One region of the Comamonas faecalis genome, then DNA from elsewhere that is predicted to be linked to it. Evidence: predicted binding sites of a transcription regulator. Region 1 holds the regulator's gene; the other holds the start of a gene.
What was found. The regulator FNR, encoded in region 1, switches genes on or off when oxygen is low (the NO sensors DNR and NnrR bind a similar motif). The targets are predictions, from matches to a motif close to TTGATNNNNATCAA.
Positions count from the first base shown of each region.

Region 2: the regulator FNR is predicted to act here: its motif matches at 7,286-7,299, upstream of cobA (uroporphyrinogen-III C-methyltransferase).

Region 1 covers NZ_BAABBP010000001.1:45,067-53,998, forward strand. The annotation lists gene ccoG (cytochrome c oxidase accessory protein CcoG) at 1-800, shown strand, start outside; gene ABD767_RS00215 (FixH family protein) at 830-1,132, shown strand; gene ABD767_RS00220 (hypothetical protein) at 1,285-1,575, shown strand; gene fnr (fumarate/nitrate reduction transcriptional regulator Fnr) at 1,603-2,340, opposite strand; gene hemN (oxygen-independent coproporphyrinogen III oxidase) at 2,511-3,896, shown strand; gene ABD767_RS00235 (urease accessory protein UreH domain-containing protein) at 4,002-4,763, shown strand; gene ABD767_RS00240 (cyclic di-GMP phosphodiesterase) at 4,869-6,218, shown strand; gene ABD767_RS00245 (EAL domain-containing protein) at 6,215-8,650, shown strand; gene ABD767_RS00250 (cell division protein ZapA) at 8,932-8,932, opposite strand, start outside.
Region 2 covers NZ_BAABBP010000021.1:7,327-16,258, reverse strand. The annotation lists gene ABD767_RS11730 (cytochrome D1 domain-containing protein) at 1-366, opposite strand, end outside; gene nirJ (heme d1 biosynthesis radical SAM protein NirJ) at 408-1,631, opposite strand; gene ahbB (siroheme decarboxylase subunit beta) at 1,687-2,169, opposite strand; gene ABD767_RS11715 (Lrp/AsnC family transcriptional regulator) at 2,325-2,810, opposite strand; gene ahbB (siroheme decarboxylase subunit beta) at 2,797-3,816, opposite strand; gene ABD767_RS11705 (cytochrome D1 domain-containing protein) at 3,820-5,028, opposite strand; gene ABD767_RS11700 (c-type cytochrome) at 5,025-5,390, opposite strand; gene ABD767_RS11695 (cytochrome D1 domain-containing protein) at 5,403-6,992, opposite strand; gene cobA (uroporphyrinogen-III C-methyltransferase) at 7,395-8,225, shown strand; gene rng (ribonuclease G) at 8,308-8,932, shown strand, end outside.

The DNA.
Region 1 (8,932 bases):
CCTATGGCAACGCCGGTTTCTTGCGTGAGCAGGTCTGCCAATACATGTGCCCGTACGCGCGCTTCCAAAGCGCGATGTTCGACAAAGACACGATGATCGTCACCTACGACCCCGAGCGCGGCGAGCCGCGTGCGCCGCGCGCCAAGACGGTGGACTACAAGGCCAAAGGGCTGGGCGATTGCATCGATTGTTCGCTGTGCGTGCAGGTGTGCCCGGCCGGCATCGACATCCGCGACGGGTTGCAGTACGAATGCATAGGCTGCGGCCTGTGCGTGGATGCTTGCGACACCGTGATGGACAAGATGAACTACCCGCGTGGGTTGATTCGCTTTTCCACGCAAAACGGAGTCAAGAACCACTGGACGCAGTCGCAGATGATCAAGCGCGTGCTGCGTCCGCGCGTACTGGTTTACTCCGCACTGCTGCTGCTGCTGTGCATTGGCATGATGGCTAGTCTCGTCGTACGCTCGCCGATGAAGGTGGACATCGTGCGCGACCGCGCCGCGCTCTCGCGCATCGTCGCCGGTGGCAAGCTGGAGAACGTTTACCGCCTGCAGATCATGAACGCTACCGAACGCGCGCAGCGCTACCACATTGCGGCGCGCGGCTTGCCGGAGCTGGAAGTGGCCACCGAGCAGGAATTCGACCTGGGGCCGGCCGAGTCGCGCTGGGTGTCGGTGCGCCTGCACATCCCCTACGGCTCGGCGCAGCCCGGGTCGCACACGATTTACTTTGATATCCAGGCGCTGGGCAGCAAGGCACAGGTTTCCGAGAAATCGGTGTTCCTGGTGCCGCGCTGAGTGGTCGCCGTTTCGATGAGGAGTCTTCAATGATTGCAAATCCCTCCACTGCACCCGGGCCGATGCCCGGTGACGCCCCGGCGCGACCCTGGTGGAAGTTCGGCATGGTCTGGATGCTGATCGCCGGGCCTGCCGTCGTCGTCGTCGCCGGTTTCGTGACGCTGTGGCTGGCCGTCAGCCGCCCTGATCCGGTACTGAGCGAAGACTATTACCAGCGCGGCCTGGAAATCAATCAGACGCTCAGGGCGCAGCAGGAAGCGGAGGCGGCAGCCATGACGCCGGCGCTCAAGGGCCGCAACCATGCGGCAACGCCGCGAGAACATCGTCCCTGATATCGCGCGCGGCAAGCGCCGGGCTCTGACCATGCGCTGTCGTGACCTGGGTCAATTCCGAGTGCCGTGCATGGTTTAGCGCGCATGCATGGATTGCATGGCCGGCCTCAGTGCTAGTCTGCCTCTTCATCCAAAGAACAGGAGACGATGCAATGCGGATGCAGCGACTGATGTGGATTGTCTGGCCGGCCTTTCTGATGGCGGCCGTGCTGGAAATGCTGGTGTTTGCTTTTGTCGATCCGCAAATGTTGCAGTGGTTCGACCAGCCGGTGAACCTCTCGCGCGAAGGTGTCTACACCGTGGCGTTCTTCGTGTTCTGGCTGGTGATCATGGGTGCGGGCGCGCTGACGACCCTGCTGTCGCTCTCGCCCTTTGAACTCAATCGCTGCCCTGTCCCCGACCTGCAGCGTCCAGCCGATTGCGCCAAGTTTTCTTCGATGTAATACCGCCCGTGGCGGGATTGGCCGTCGTCAGGCCTGTTGACTGTTGACGATGGCTTTGAGCGCGTCGGTGTCCAGGATGCGCACGTGGCGCTGTTTGACCTCGACCAGACCGTCCTCGGCGAACTTGGAGAAAGTGCGGCTGACGGTCTCCAGCTTGAGGCCCAGGTAACTGCCGATCTCTTCGCGGGTCATGCGCAGCACCAACTCGGATTGCGAGAAGCCGCGGTCATGCAGGCGCTGCACCAGGTTGAGCAAGAAAGCCGCCAGCCGCTCCTCGGCGCGCATGCTGCCGAGCAGCAGCATCACGCCGTGCTCGCGTACGATCTCGCGGCTCATTATCTTGTGCAGGTGTGTCTGCAGCGGTGTGACCTCGCGAGACAGTTCCTCTATGCGGTCGAACGGCATCACGCAGACCTCGGCATCCTCCAGCGCCACGGCATCGCAGGTGTGGTGGTCGTTGACGATGCCGTCCAGGCCGATGATCTCGCCGGCCATCTGAAAGCCCGTGACCTGGTCGCGTCCGTCCTCGGTCGCCACGCAGGTCTTGAAAAAACCGGTGCGAATGGCAAACAGCGAGGTGAATGCCTCGCCGTTGCGAAACAGCGAGCCGCCGCGCTTGATCTTGCGCCGCGTCGCAACGATGTCGTCGATGCGCTGCATTTGCTGGTCGTTCAGGCCGACCGGCATGCACAACTCGCGAAGATTGCAGTTGGAGCAGGCGACTTTGAAGGCGTGCGCGCTGGAAGAAGCAGAAACCTTGCCCATGGTCAGAGCTTACATCTGAAAAAAGGTACAGAGGGTAAATCCGGAGACAATCTCGGGACTCTCGATCCGGGCCAGGCCGCCATGCAGGAAGCGGCCGGTTCTTGATTGTAGTCAAGACGGTTGCCGGTCCACTGCGGCACAGTCTTGCCGTTATCGTCTGGAAATCCGTCATGACCGTTGCTATCACGCCCGAACTCCTGCGTCGCTTCGACGTGCCCGGGCCCCGCTACACCTCCTATCCCACGGCCGACCGCTTTGTCGAAGCGTTTGGCGAAGAGCAGTACGTGCTTGCGCTGCAGCAGCGCAAGGTCAGTGCGGTGGGCAAGAACACGCCACTGTCGCTGTACGCGCACATCCCGTTTTGCGAGTCGCTGTGCTATTACTGCGCGTGCAACAAGATCATCACCAAGCACCCCGAGCGCGCCGAGGTCTACCTGCGCTACCTCAGCCGCGAGATCGACCTGCACACGGCGCACTGCGGCGTCGGGCAGCAGGTCAGCCAGTTGCACCTGGGCGGCGGCACGCCCACCTTCCTGACCGACGAGGGCCTGCGCGACCTGATGAGCATGTTCACGCGCAGCTTCACGCTGGTGCCCGGCGGCGAGTATTCCATCGAGGTCGACCCGCGTACCGTCGACGAACACCGCCTGGCGGTGCTCAAGGAACTGGGCTTCAACCGCCTGAGTTTTGGCGTACAGGACTTCGACCCCGACGTGCAAAAGGCGGTGCACCGGGTGCAACCCGCTGACAAGGTGTTTGCGCTGGTCGAGAGCGCGCGCAAGCTGGGTTTCGACTCGGTCAACGTCGACCTGATCTACGGCCTGCCGCTGCAGACGCCCGAATCGTTCAACCGCACGCTGGAGCAGGTCGTGCAACTGCGCTCGGATCGCATTGCGCTGTACGCCTATGCCCACTTGCCCGAGCGCTTCAAGGCGCAGCGGCGCATCAATATCGCCGACCTGCCGGCGCCCGCGGCCAAGGTGTCCATGCTGGCGCGCTCGATCGAGTCCTTCATCGACGCGGGCTACGTTTACGTGGGCATGGATCACTTCGCGCTGCCCGACGACGCGCTGGCCGTTGCCAAGCGCCAGGGACGGCTGCACCGCAACTTCCAGGGCTACAGCACCCAGCCCGATTGCGACCTGATTGCGCTGGGCGTTTCGGCCATCGGCCGCGTCGGTGCAACCTATAGCCAGAACGCCAAGGTGCTGGAGGACTACTACGACGCGATCAACCGCGGCCGCATCCCGATTGCGCGCGGCCTGGCGCTGACGCGCGACGATCTGATGCGCCGCGCCGCCATCATGGCGCTGATGTGCCAGGGCGAGTTGCTGTACGAGCCGTTTGCGCAGTCCTGGCTGGTCGACGTGCCCCAGTACTTCGCTGCCGAGCTGGAGCGGCTCAAGGACATGGAGCAGCAAGGCCTGGTCTGCCTCAAGCCTGAAGGCGTGCAGGTCACGCCTATGGGCTGGTTCTTCGTGCGCGGCGTGGCCATGGTGTTCGACAGATACCTGCAGGCCGACCGTAATCGCGCGCGGTTCTCGCGCATTATTTAAACGGCAAGCGGTGTTGCTCGTATCTATTGGTCCTCTCATTGCCCCTTCTCGTCCCGGCGCGGTCGAGCGGGCGCATGCCGCCCGACACCCGGCGGATTACCCTCCATGTTGCTAGCTCTGGCCTCGACGGCCTTGTTCATGGGTTTGACGGGTGGTGCTCACTGCCTGGTGATGTGTGCCGCCCCCTGTGCAGCTTTGACGGGCCAGTTGCACAAGGGTGAAGACGAGGGCCAGGCGGTAGCGGGAGGGGCGCTGACGCTGACCCGAATCCAAGGGGGCGGTGCAGCGCCAGCACGCCGGCTCGGCGCGCGCCTGCTGGGCTTTCACCTGGGGCGTCTGCTCGGTTACGGCGCGGCCGGTGCATTGGCCGCGCTGGCCATGGACAGGCTGGTCTGGCTCGCGGACTTCAGTCCGGGCCTGCGCCCGCTGTGGACGCTGATGCATGTGCTGATCCTGGCCTGGGGGCTGCTGATGCTGTTGCAGGCGCGTCAGCCGGCATGGATCGAGGGAGCGGGGCGCACGCTGTGGCAGTGGGTGCGTCCCTGGACGCAGCACACCACCGGCCTGTTCGTCACGGGCATGGCCTGGGCATTGTTGCCATGCGGGCTGCTCTACAGCGCACTCTTGATGGCCGCATTGAGCGGCAGCGTGGTCAATGGCTTTGCCTGTATGGCACTGTTCGGCCTGGGCAGTGCGCTGTGGCTGATTGCCGGCCCCTGGGCGCTGGGGCAGTTGCACCAGCGGCTGGCCCAGGTGCGCGCGGGATTGGGCATGCGCGTGGCGGGAGCCATTTTGTGCACCATGGGGGCGTGGGCGCTGTGGATGGACGTCGTCCACGGGCAACCTGCGCCCTGGTGCGTGTCGTAGGATGGCGACAGGACAGGGTTGGACTACACTTTCCAGCACTTGTAAAAGCTCCATAATGAAGCGGTATACGGTTGTAACGTTTCGTTTGCCGCGAAATATTCAGAAGTGCCTTTGTCCGTCCCCGTCCTGATTGAAATCGAGAAACTGCGCGTGGGCATGTATGTTCAGCTGAAGGTCGGCTGGCTGAATCATCCTTTCCCGAAAAGCAGTTTTCTTCTGACTTCGCGCGAGCAGATTACCCAGCTTCGCCAGCTTGGACTGAGGCAGGTGCGCGTGATTCCGGAAAAAAGCACCATCGAAATCGCAGCGGACGCAGTTCAGGGCCAGGATGCGCAGGAAGTGCCGCTGGCAGAAGACGAATCCAGCGAAAACGATCCATCACAAACGGCAACGGCGCCGACCCCATTGACCCCATCGGCGCGAGACAGGGCAGACCGGGAGCGGGCACTGCTCAACCCCCGCGAAGAATGGGACACCGCCTTTGTGGCGTGCGAAGAGCAGTATTACCGCCTGGCCGATCTGTACCAGGGAGTGTGCAGCACGGTGATGGTTGCGCCCGCCGAGGCGCGCATGCAGGTGCAGGCGCTGGTCGAGGACTTCGTTGCCGAGCTGCTGGGCGCCCAGCCCTTTGCCATACGGCTGCTGCCCGACGTCCATGGCTCGCGCACCGCCATGCACGCGGTCAACGTGATGGTGCTGTCCACCATGCTGGCCAATGCGCTGGGCGAGGCAGCGCAGGCATTGCGCGGCGTGGCCGCGGCCGCGCTGCAGCATGACCTGGGCAAGATGCTGCTGCCGCTGCACATCGCCGAGCCCGGCACGGCGCTGGCGCCGGCCGACCTCAGGCGCTATGAGGAGCACGTAGCCTTTTCGGTTGACCTGTGTGCTCGCATGGGCTGGGACGAGGAGGTGCTGCAGGCCATTGCCCAGCACCATGAAATGGCCGACGGCAGCGGGTTTCCGCGCCGTCTGCGCGACCAGGACATGCGCCTGTGGGGCAAGATCGTGGCCGTGGTCAATGCCTACGACCGCCTGTGCAACCCGTTGCATGGTCGCCAGTCGCTGACGCCGCACAACGCGCTGGCGCAGATGTATGCCCGCGAGCGCTCGCGCTTCGACCCTTGGGTGCTGGAGGTGTTCATCCGCATGATGGGCGTCTACCCGCCGGGCTCGCTGGTGCAGCTCACTGACGAACGCTACGCGCAGGTGGTGCTGGTCGATGCGCGCCATCCGCTGCGCCCCAGCGTGCTGGTGTTCGATCCAGCCCTTGGTGAAGACGAGGCGCGCACGCAGCTGCTCGATCTGGCGCAAGCCCAGGGCCTGGGCATCGTGCGCAGCCTCAAGCCCGAGCAACTGCCGCAGCACATGCTCGAATTTTTCGCGGTGCGGCAGTATTTTTGCTATTTCTTTGAAAATGTCCGCACCGATCCGCCAGAGGAGGGCAAGGCGCCATGACCCGCGCGCAGTCCGCCTTGCCATGGCGCAGCATCGTTGACAGCCTGGACGTTGCCGCGTGGCTGATCAACGGCGGCGACCTGCGCATTTGCTACGCCAATGCCCAGGCAGCCCAGCTGACCGGGCGCGACCTTGACGCCATGCAGGGCCTGGCGGTGCGCGAGCTGGCGATCACGCCCGAAGACCTGGTCTTCTGGGGCCAGGATCTGGCCGAGATCGGCCGCGGCATCCATTCGCGTACCGTGGTAGAGCACCGCGGCAACCATGGCCTGGTGCCAGTGCAGCGGCGCGTCGTGCGCCTGGACGCCCCGCCGGCCGATGGCGGGCCCTGGCTGTTGATGACCATGCTCGGCATCACTGCGCTGCAGCGCAGCGAGCAGGATCTGGAGGCGGTGCAGTCCGAGCTCAAGGCCACGCTCGACTCGGCCGCCGACGGCGTGCTCAGTTGCAATCTGGACGGCAGCATTCGCGTGTTCAACGAGCGCCTGGTGCAGATTTGGAAGCTGCCGCGCGCACTGGTGCGCAAGCGCAACACCCCAGCCATGAGCGCGTTCATGCGCGAGCAGGTGCCCGACCCCCAGGCCTATGAGCAGCGGCTGACCGAAATCACGCTCGACCCGCTGCACGAAAGCCATGACGTGTTGCACTTGAACGACGGCACGATCGTCGAGCGCCGCTCGATGGCGCAGCGCGTCAAGGGGCGCGCCGTTGGACGCATCTTCACCTTTCGCGACATCACGCAGCAGTTGCAGGATCAGGCCGACCTGCGCCTGGCGGCGCAATCGTTCGAGTCCAGCCTGGACGCCATTTTCATTGCCGACGCGCGCCACCAGGTGGTGCGCATCAACCCCAGCGGAGAACAACTGCTGGGCCAGTTTGCACAAGAGGTGCTGGAGCGCCCGGCCATCGATCTGCTGTGCGATGCGCGCTCGTCCAGCGCCTTCATGGCGCAGGTCGAGCAGCAATGGAAGGACTGCGGCGTCTGGAAGGGTGAACTGCACCTGCCGACGAGCGACGGCACGCCCTGCGTCGTCTGGCTGTCGTGGGTGGCGCTGCGCGACGCGACCGGGCGGTTGACGCAAAGCATCGGCTTTCTGCGTGACCTGACCGCGCAGCACGCGGCGCAAAAACGCATCGAGGAGCTGGCCTACACCGACGTGCTCACCGGCCTGCCCAACCGCCTGATGCTGCGCCAGCGGGTCAACACCGCGATCGAGCAGGCCCGCAGCCAGGGCCAGAGCTTTGCCATCTGCTTTCTGGACCTGGATCGGTTCAAGATCGTCAACGACTCGCTGGGGCACACCTTTGGCGATCGGGTGCTCAAGCTGGTCGCACAGCGCCTGCAGACCTGCCTGCGCCCGGTGGACATGCTGTGCCGGCTGGGCGGCGACGAGTTCGTGATCTATTTGCACGGCGCGGGCACCTCGGTGGCGCAAAAAGTGGCCCAGCGCGTGCTGGAGACCATGAGCTACCCGTTCATGCTCGACGAGCTCAAGTTCTCGGTGCAGTGCAGCATGGGCCTGAGCCTGTACCCCACCGACGGCGAGACGCTGGACGACCTGATCAAGCAGGCCGATATCGCGATGTACCGCATCAAGGAGCGCGGGCGCGGCAACTACGGCTTCTACCAGCCGCAGATGAACGCCGACCTGCTGCCGCGCATCAAGCTCGAACACGCGATGCGCCAGGCCCTGGGTCAGGGCCACATGCGGGTGCACTACCAGCCCCAGGTCAGCCTGACCAGCGGCGACATCGTTGGCGCAGAGGCGCTGCTGCGCTGGACCGATCCCGAGATCGGTGCCATCGCGCCCAGCGTGTTCATCCCGTTGGCGGAGGAGTCGGGCTACATCGTCACGCTGGGCGAGTGGGTGATGGAGCAGGCCGTGCAGCAGGCGCTGCACTGGCTGCAGGCGGGCACGCCGCTGGCGGTGTCGGTCAACGTCTCGGCGCTGGAATTTCGCCAGCCCGGCTATGTCGAGCGCGTGGCCCGGCTGCTGGCCGCTGCCGGCCTGCCGGCCTACCTGCTGGAGCTGGAGCTGACCGAGAGCATTCTGCTGCAGGACGCACAGGAGATGGAGCACCTGCTGAGCGCCCTGGCGCAACTGGGCGTGGGGCTGTCCATCGACGATTTCGGCACCGGCTACTCAAGCCTGGCCTACCTCAAGCGCCTGCCCATCTACAAGCTGAAAATCGACCGCTCCTTCGTGCAGGGGCTGGCCGAAGACGGCGACGACCTGGTCATCGTGCAGGCCATTTTGAACATGGGCAGCGCCCTGCGCATGAAGGTGGTGGCCGAAGGCGTCGAGACCGAAGCGCAGCGCAAGATCCTGCAGGACATGGCCTGCGACAGCTTCCAGGGGTTTCTGTGCGCGCCGGCGCTGCCTGCGGCAGAACTGGGCGTCAAACTGCGCGCCACCTGCCAGCAAGGGTAGCTGGCGCTCAAAAAAGGGAAGGTGTCTGCGGAAGGTGCCGGGCCGTCATCCTGAACCGGGGGTTCAGGTGGGTCCGGGCAGCTAGGCGTTGGGTTCATCTGACGCGAGATGATCACGCCCGCCAGGCGATGTACCAGACCCGAGCTCAAGGAGCATTGGTTCAAGGAACTATAAAGCCCGGCAACTCCGCAGACGATTTCATTGTAAGCCCTGCCGGCGGCAAATTCATCCGCCGCGTGCCCCCGATTCGCAGTGCAACATGGGCCGAAAAGGCCAGCCGCC
Region 2 (8,932 bases), on a different contig from region 1:
TTCTTCCCAGCGCGGCGCGGGCACGACCGGCGTGCGCACCCAGTCGGCCAGCGTCTGCATTTCGGCGTCGCTGAGCTGGTCGGCAAAGCCGCCCATCTGCGTGGCCTGACGGCCTTCGCGGATCACGCGCAGCACCTCGGGCGCGCGGATGCGCGCCAGGCTCTCGGGCAGCAGCGCCGGGCCCATCAGGCCGGTGCGCTGCTCGCCGTGGCAACTGGCGCAGTGCTGCTGGTAGAGCCGGGGTGCTTGCGCGAGCGCCGTGCCTGCATCGGGCACCGGCGCCTGCGCGTGGACGGCGCCCAGGGGCAGCAAGGCGGCGGCAAGGGCCAGCGCGCCGCGGCGCAGGGTGTTCTTCAAGGTCTTCATCGGGTGCGTGACGGCCGGCGGGGGCCGTGCGGAATGCAGGGTCAGGCAGTGGCGGGCGCGACGTTGATGGTGCGCCGGCTCTTGCCCTTGGAGGGCGTGAACGGGGTGCTGGGCGCGCCGACTTCCTCGTCGCTCAGGTAGCAGCCCGGGTCTTCGAACCAGGGGTTGCCCGTCAGCTGCTGGGCGCGCACGCGGGTGTTGCCGTTGCAGATCGCCAGATACTGGCAATCGCGGCAGCGCCCCTGCACCGGGCGCGGGTGTTGCTTGAGGCCGGCCATCAACGGGTCGCTGGTGTCGTTCCAGATCTCGGAGAACGGGCGGTCGCGCACACAGCCCAGGTCGTGGTGCCACCACATGGTGTCGGGGTGCACATGGCCCAGGTTGTCGATGTTGGCCACCATCTGGCCGCTGGCGTTGCCGCCCCAGCGCACCAGGCGCTCGTGCAGGGCGCTCTCCCACTGCGGCAGGTTGCGGCGCACCCACTGCAGCAGGTAGGGGCCGTCGGCGTCGTTGTTGCCGCTCACGTAGTCGTCCATGCAGCCGGCCTGCGCGTCGCGCCAGGCGTGCTCGAACAGCAGATCCATGGCCGCGCGCGTGCTCTGGTGGTGCGCGTCCTTGTCGCGGTGGATGTTGCCGCGCCCGGCGTAATTCAGGTGCGAGAAGTAGAACTTGTTGGCGCCTTCGTCCTTCATCAGCTGCAGCAGATTGGGCAGGTCGTGGGCGTTGAGCGCGGTCATCGTGAAGCGCAGCCCCACCTTGACGCCGTGGCGCGCCAGGTGGCGGATGGCGGCCAGGCTGCGGTCGAAGGCGCCGTCCAGACGCCTGAATTTGTCGTGCGTGGGCTTGAGGCCGTCCAGGCTGATGCCGACGTAGTCGAAGCCGGCGCCGGCGATGCGCTCGGCCAGCGGCGCGTCGATCAGCGTGCCGTTGCTTGACAGGCCGGTGTAGAAGCCCATTTCCCGCGCGCGGGCGGAGATTTCGAAGATGTCCGGGCGCAGGAGCGGCTCGCCGCCGGACAGAATGAGCGCCGGCACGCCAAAGGCCTTGAGGTCGTCCATGACGGTATAGACCTCGGGCAAGGTGAGCTCGCCCTCGTAGTCGTGGTCGGCCGACAGCGCGTAGCAGTGCTTGCAGGTGAGGTTGCAGCGGCGGATCAGGTTCCAGATGACGACGGGGCCGCGCGCCTGGCGGTCGCGCACCTGGGGGTATTGGCCGGTTTGCTCGGCTTGCGCGAGTTCGCGCATGTACTGGCTGATTCGGAACATGGCAATCGGATCGGTGAGGGGCGCAGCCGGCGTAGGGCAGGCGGCGCATGTGGGGTTAGTCTTTGATGCGCAGGCCGGTTTTTTTGAGAATGGCCGTGGAGTACAGGATGTCGTGGCCGCGGCAGGCCGCGCCCAGCAGCGCGGCGACTTCGCCGGCCTGCTGCTCGACCGCCTCGCGGCCGGTGCCGTGCAGCATGGCGAACAGGTTGTAGGGCCAGTCGGGCAGGTGGCGCGGGCGGCGGTAGCAGTGCGACACGCCGGGCAGCGCGGCCACCTGGCGGCCCAGTGCCGAGACCTGCTCGTCGTCCACGTCCCACACGCTCATGCCGTTGGCGGTATAGCCCAGGCGATAGTGGTTGGGCACGGCCCCGATGCGCCGGATCAGCCCGCTGCGCTGCATGGCCTGCAGGCGCTGGCGCACCTGCTCGCCACTGACGCCCAGCATGGCGCCGACTGCCTCGTAGGGGCGTGCGACCAGGGGCAGGCCGCCCTGGGTGGCGGCGATCAGGTCGCGGTCAAAGCGATCCAGTTGCTGCATGGGTTTCTCCGCTGTGTTGGGCTAGTACAGCAACCTGGAAGTAGAGGAACACAATGAAAGCGATGGATTCGCGCTCAGGGCAAGGCGCAAACCGCAGCGATAGCCGTAGCTATCGCGAGGATTTGCAACGCCGCCATGGGTGCGAAGACACGCTTTCATGTTTCGATATTTCCAGGTTGCTGTACCAATGCCTGCTGCGCCGACAGGCGCAGCTCGACGAAATACTCTTCTTCCTTGGGGAAGGCATAGACCGGCAGGCCCACTGCGTCTTCGATGCGCGCCAGCGCGTCGCTGGCAAGCGCCGGCGACTCGGCGCCGATGACGAACCACATGTTCAGCCGGTGCGTGCGCCGGTAGTTGTGCGCCACCTCGGGAAAGCTGTTGACCACGGCGTTGACCGCGTCGAAGCGCTCCTCGGGCACGCTCAGCGCCGCCAGCACGAACTGGCCGCCCGCGCGCTCGATCTGGAACAGCGGGCCAAAGCGCGTGAGCACGCCGTGCGCCAGCAGCTGCTGCAGGCGCTCGATCACACGCTCCTCACTCCAGCCCAGCGCCTGGCCGACGACGGTGAACGGGCGGTCGTCCAGCGGGAAGCCGCCGTGCAGGTAGTCGATCAGCTGGGCGTCTTCATGGGTGAGCATCGCAGGACTCCGAAGTGACGGGCGCGTGCGCGGCAAACCGGCGCGCGCCGGTCTGCTTGAAGCGGCGCAGCGAGAACAGCACCGCGTGGGGCGTGTGCTGCAGACCGGCGGCGGCGACGGTCTCGCGCACGCGCCGGGCGACGGCGTCGCGGTCGCGCCCGTGGATCATGCAGTACAGGTTGTAGTGCCAGCCGGGTGCGCGCGCGCGTCGGTAGGCCAGCGTCACGCCACTCAGGTGCGCCAGCGCGTCGCCATAGCGGTCGGCCGCGTCGTCGGGCACGTCGAACACGGTCATGGCGTTGGCGGAAAAACCCAGCTCGTGGTGGCGTACGACGACGCCAAAACGCGCCAGCAGGCCGCCATCCAGCCACTGCTGCAGCCGCTGCAGCACCTCGCCCGCGCCGCAGCCCAGCTGCTCGGCCCAGGCGCCGTAGGGGCGCTCGACCAGCGGCAGACCCTGCTCGGCCAGCGCGGCCAGTGGCCAGTCGCCGGGCGACAGCTGCGACGGCGCAGCGCGCGTGGGGCGTGCGTGCTCGCTGCCCTCGTCGCGCAGGTTGAAGGCGGTGTCGATGCGGTAGGGCCGCAGCATGGGCAGGCGCAGCACGGCAAGGCCGGTATCGCGCTCGATGTGCTGCAGCAGCCGCTCGACCTGGGATCTATCTGCGCCGGTGGCGACGAACCACAGGTTGACCTGGTGCTCACGTTGGTAGTTGTGGTTGACGCCCGGGTGACTGGAGACGACGGCGGCCACCGCGTCGAGCCGCTCGGGCGGTACGGCCATGGCCGCAAGCGTGGAGGCGCCGCCCGCGCCCGGCGCAAAGACCGCTCCGACGCGGCTGACCGCGCCCGCGCGCTGCAGCGCGGCGAGGCGGTCGCGCACGGCGGGGCAGGGCAGATCCAGCGCGTCGCCCAGCGCGGCGAACGGGCGCTCGACCAGCGGAAAGCCGCGCTGCCAGCGGTTGAGCAGGTCGAGGTCCGGGGCGTGCGCGCGTACCTGGGCCGCCATGGCTCAGAACCCCATGCGCTGGGCGCGCGCGGTAAAGAAGATGCCGCTGGGCGCGTCGACCGCCAGCGACGCCTGGAGCGTGAGCGTGTGCGTGTCGTAGACCTGCACGCGGTTGTCGTCGCGGCAGCTGATCCACACCGATTCGCCGCGCGGCGTGAACTCCATGTGCAGCACGGCGCGGCCCGGCTCGATGGTCTGCACCACCTGCTGGCTGGGCGTGTCGATGACCTGCACGCGGTGGTAGTCGGGCACGGAGAAGTTGACCCAGACCTGGCGCCCGTCGGGGCGCGCCATGACGAATACCGGCTGACCCGCCACGGCAATGCGGCCGACCTCGGCCCAGGTGCTGGTGTCGACGATGAGCACTTCGTGGCGCCCGACGGCGGGCAGGTAGGCGTGGCGCCCGGCAATCGCCCAGCCGCGCAGGTGAGGCATCTTGTAGACCGGCAGCGGTTTTTCACCGCGGCCGTAGTCGGCCAGGATGCGCGCTACCCGCGGCTCGCTCTGCCACAGGTCGACCATGGCCAGGCCGTCCTCGCCAAACAGGCCGGCGATGTAGTGGCGGCCGTTGGGAGAGACCAGCGCGTCGTAGGGCTGCTTGCCGATGTCGGGCAGCGTGGTGATCTGCGGCTTGCGCGGATCGCTCAGGTCGGCAATGCAGATGGCGCCGGCGTCGAACAGGCTGTAGACGAAGCGGCGCTGGGGCAGGTCGGCCAGGCCGACGACGCGCGAGCGCTTGCCGTCGGCCATGGCGGCCGGAACGTCGGCCAGCAGCTCCAGTGTGGCGGCGTCGAACACCTTGATGCCGCCGGGCGTGTAGTTCTGCGCGACGATGAGCGTGCCGTCGGCGCTGATGGCGCCGCCGATCGAGTTGCCCGCCTGCAGCACGCGGTGGGTGATGCGCTGGGTGAGGATGTCGACGCGCGTGACCGCGCCGTCGCGGCCGAAGATGTAGGCAAAGCGCGCATCGCGCGAGAACACGACCGAGGCGTGCGACAGGTCGCCAAGACCCGTGACGCGGCCGTAGATGCTGCGGCTGCTGGTGTTGACCAGCGTGAGCGCGCCGGCGGCGCGCTCGATGACCACCCCCAGGTCGCCCGTGCCTTGCACGGCGGCCGGGGAGGGCGCGGAAGCGGGGGAGGAGACGGCCGCGCAGCCGCTGGCCAGCGCGGAGACGCCGGCCGTGAGGGACAGAAGGGCGCGCCGCTTCATTGGGGAGAACTCCGGGATTCGAGGGGAAAGCCGCCGACCAGTTGCCGGGCGATCCATGCGGCCTCGTCTTCGTTGAGCATGGCGCTCCACGGGGGCATGGGGGTGTCCGGCAGGCCGTGCAGGATGACGGCGCTGACGTAGTCGGCGGGTTTGGTGGCCAGCGCCTCGCGCGTGAGCGCAGGGCCCAGGCCGCCGGTCAGTTGCATGCCGTGGCATGAGCCGCAGTCCTGGCGCACCATGTGCACCAGCTGGGCCTGGCGCTCGGGCGCGGGCTCGGTCTGGGCGCTGGCAGTGCCCGCCGCCGCCAGGGGCAGGGCCAGGCACAGCAGCAGGCGGGTCAGGATGGGCGTCATGTCAGGCATGGCAGCTAGGGCTTAGTAGACGTCGTGCTGGGTGTTGTAGACGTTGAACTTGCCCGTCGGCGTGACCAGGCGCTTGTCGTCGAGCACGGTCTTGCAGGTGCGCGTCTTGTCGTCGACGACCACGATGGCCGACTGCTTGTCCTTGGCACTCCACACCGAGAACCAGACCTCGTCGCCCGCCTTGTTGTACTCGGGCTGCACCACGCGCTTGGCACCGTCGTCCTTGATGTTGGCGCAGGCGGCAATGTCGATGATCTGCGGTGCCTTGGTCAGGTCGCGGATGTCGAACACGGCCACGCTCTGGCTGAGCTTGGGATCGGGGTTGAGCGTGGTGTCGACCCACAGGTTGTTGGACTTGGGGTGCGTCTTGATGAACAGCGAGCCGCCGCCCTGGCCTTCCAGCGTCTGCACGACCTTCCAGGCGTTGCTCTTGTGGCCCTTGGGATCGGTGCCGATGATGGCGATGCTCTCGTCACCCAAGCCAGAGGTAGCCCACACCGGGCCGAACTTGGGGTGCTTGAAGTTGGCGCCGCGGCCCGGGTGCGGGATCTTGCCCACGTCGATGATCGCCTCCAGCTTGCTCTTCTTGGTGTCGATCACCACGATCTGGTTGGACGAGTTGGCCGCCGTCAGGAAGTAGCGCTGTGTGCTGTCGAAGCCACCGTCGTGCAGGAACTTGGAGGTGGCGATCTTCGTCATCTTCAGGTTCGTCAGGTCGGTGTAGTCGACCATCCAGATCTTGCCGGTTTCCTTGGCGTTGACCAGGAACTCGGGCTTCTCGTGGCTGGAGACGATGGCGGCCACGCGCGGCTCGGGGTGGTACACGTTGTCGATGTCCATGCCGCGCGTGCCGACGACCTTGCGCGGCTTGAGCGTATCGCCGTCCATCAGCACGAACTGGGGCGGCCAGTAGGTGCCGGCAATCGCGATCTTGTCTTCCCAGCCCTTGAACTTGCTGGTCTCGATCGAGCGCGCCTCCAGGCCGACCTTGATCTCGGCGACGTTGTCGGGCTTCTCCATCCACAGGTCGATCAGGTTCACGCGTGCGTCGCGGCCGATCACGTACAGGTAGCGCCCGTTGGCGCCCATGCGCGAGATGTGCACTGCGTAGCCGGTCTTGACGATGTTGATGATTTCTTTCGTATCGCCGTCGATCAGCGCGATCGTGCCGTCGTCGCGCAGCGTCACCGAGAAGATGTTCTCGATGTTGTACTTGTTCATCTTCTTGGTCGGGCGCTCGGCGACGGGGATGTACTCCTTGCGGGTCTTCTCCATGTCCTCGAGCGAGAACTCGGGCGGCGTCGGCGGCGTGTGCTGCACGTAGCGCGCCATCAGATCCACGGTCGCCTCGTCGAAGTCACCCGAGGTCAGCCAGTTGGGCATGCCCGCCGGCGAGCCGTAGGCGATGAAGGTCTTGAGGTACTCGGTGCCGCGCTCCAGCGTGATGTCCGGAGTCAGTGCCTTGCCGGTAGCGCCCTTGCGCAGCACGCCGTGGCAGCCGGCGCAGCGCTCGAAGTAGATCTGGCGCGCGCGGTCGAACTCGGCTTGCGTCATGGCCGGCATCTTCGGATCGTCGGCACGGTGCATTTCCTCGCCGGACATCGAATACGGTGCGCCGCGGAACTGCGCCTCCGGACTCTTGACGTCGGTGGTGGGGGCGCCTGGCTCGGCCGGCTGCTGCGCCACGGCGGTCAGCGCGGTCGCGGACACGACAGCGGCGGCGGCCAGTGCGACCAGTTTGGCAATCCTCTTGTCTTTCATTTGTGGGTCCTCTGCATCACGGATCAGCGGTTGGGCGGGTTCGGGCTGCTGCCCTGACCCCCTCGCCGAGGTAGCTGTCCATTCCCTCTTCTTGCGAGTGACCCTATCGTCGCAGTGTCAATAGGGCGATGTCCTTGAACCAGGTCAAGGACGCACGCATCGGCTGTCAGAACAATCGGGGAAAACCCACAACTGGCAGCCCGCACGGGCAGTCTTTCCAGGCTTGCCACGAGAGAGATCACGATGAGCTTTATTGAACAAGCGCGCTGGTTCGGCACCACCGACACCCCCGAGACCGCCACCCGTCCCGGGCGCGTGACCCTGGTGGGGGCAGGCCCGGGCGACCCGGAATTGTTGACGCTGCGCGCCGTGAAGGCGCTGCGCGGCGCGCGCATGGTGCTCTACGACCATCTGGTGAGCAAGGACGTGCTGCGCTACGTGGCCGAGGACGCAGACCTGATCTACGTTGGCAAGGAGGCCTCGCACCACACCTTGCCGCAGGAGTCGATCATCGACCTGATGCTGCGCCTGGCGCGCAGCGGCCGCAGCCTGGTGCGCCTCAAGGGCGGCGACGGCTTCATCTTCGGGCGCGGCGGCGAGGAGGCCATGGCGCTGGCGCAGGCCGGCATCGCGTTCGACGTGGTGCCCGGCATCACCGCCGCGCAGGCCGCCGGCGCCTGCGCCGGCATTCCACTCACCCACCGCGACCATGCCTGCACGCTGGTGTTTGCCACTGGCCACCTGCGCGCCGGGCGCCAGGTGGAGCTGGACTGGCCGGCGCTGGCGCGGCTCAACCAGACCGTGGTGATCTACATGGGCGTGGGCAATCTGCCGGTGATCTGCAGCGAATTGCAGCGCCACGGCCTGCCCGGCGACACGCCGGCCGCGCTGGTCGAACAGGCGTCGCTGCCCAGCCAGCGCACCGTCGCCGGCACGCTGGAGCGGCTGCCGGCGCTGGCGCGCGAGCAGCGCGTGCGCGCGCCGGCGCTGATCGTGATTGGCTCCGTCGTCTCGCTGCAGCCGCAGCTGGCCGCTGGCATGGCGCAGCGGGCGCTGGAGCACGGCCTGGCGTAATCCCGGCATGGGCGAGTTTCGGGCATGATCAATGCCTGAAATTTCCCAGGTGGCCGGCATTGCGCCCAGCCACCACGATCCCATGCAACAAGACATCCTCATCAATTGGTCTCCGCAGGAGACGCGGGTGGCCGTGGTCGAAAACGGCGCGATCCAGGAACTGCACGTCGAGCGTGCGCTCGAGCGCGGCCTGGTCGGCAACGTCTATCTTGGCAAGGTCTCGCGCGTGCTGCCCGGCATGCAGTCGGCCTTTGTCGACATCGGCCTGGAGCGCGCCGCCTTTCTGCACGTGGCCGACGTCTGGCAGCGCCAGGAAGGCGGCGAAGCGCCGATGTTCGCGCGCAAGGGCGAGCCGGCCGTGCCCATCGAGAAACAGGTCTTCGAGGGCCAGTCGCTGATGGTGCAGGTCATCAAGGATCCGATTGGCAGCAAGGGCGCGCGCCTGTCCACGCAAATCAGCATTGCCGGGCGGCTGCTGGTGTTTTTGCCGCAGGACGACCACGTCGGTATTTCGCAAAAAATACCGTCCGGCGAGCGCGACGCGCTGCGCGCGCGCCTGCAGGCGCTGGTAGGCGACGAGGCGCACGGCGGCGTGGGCGGCGGTTTCATTTTGCGCACCAACGGCGAGGACGCCAGCGACGCCGAGCTGTCCGAGGACATCGCCTATCTGCGCAAGACCTGGCTGCGCATCAAGGAGGCGGCGCAGC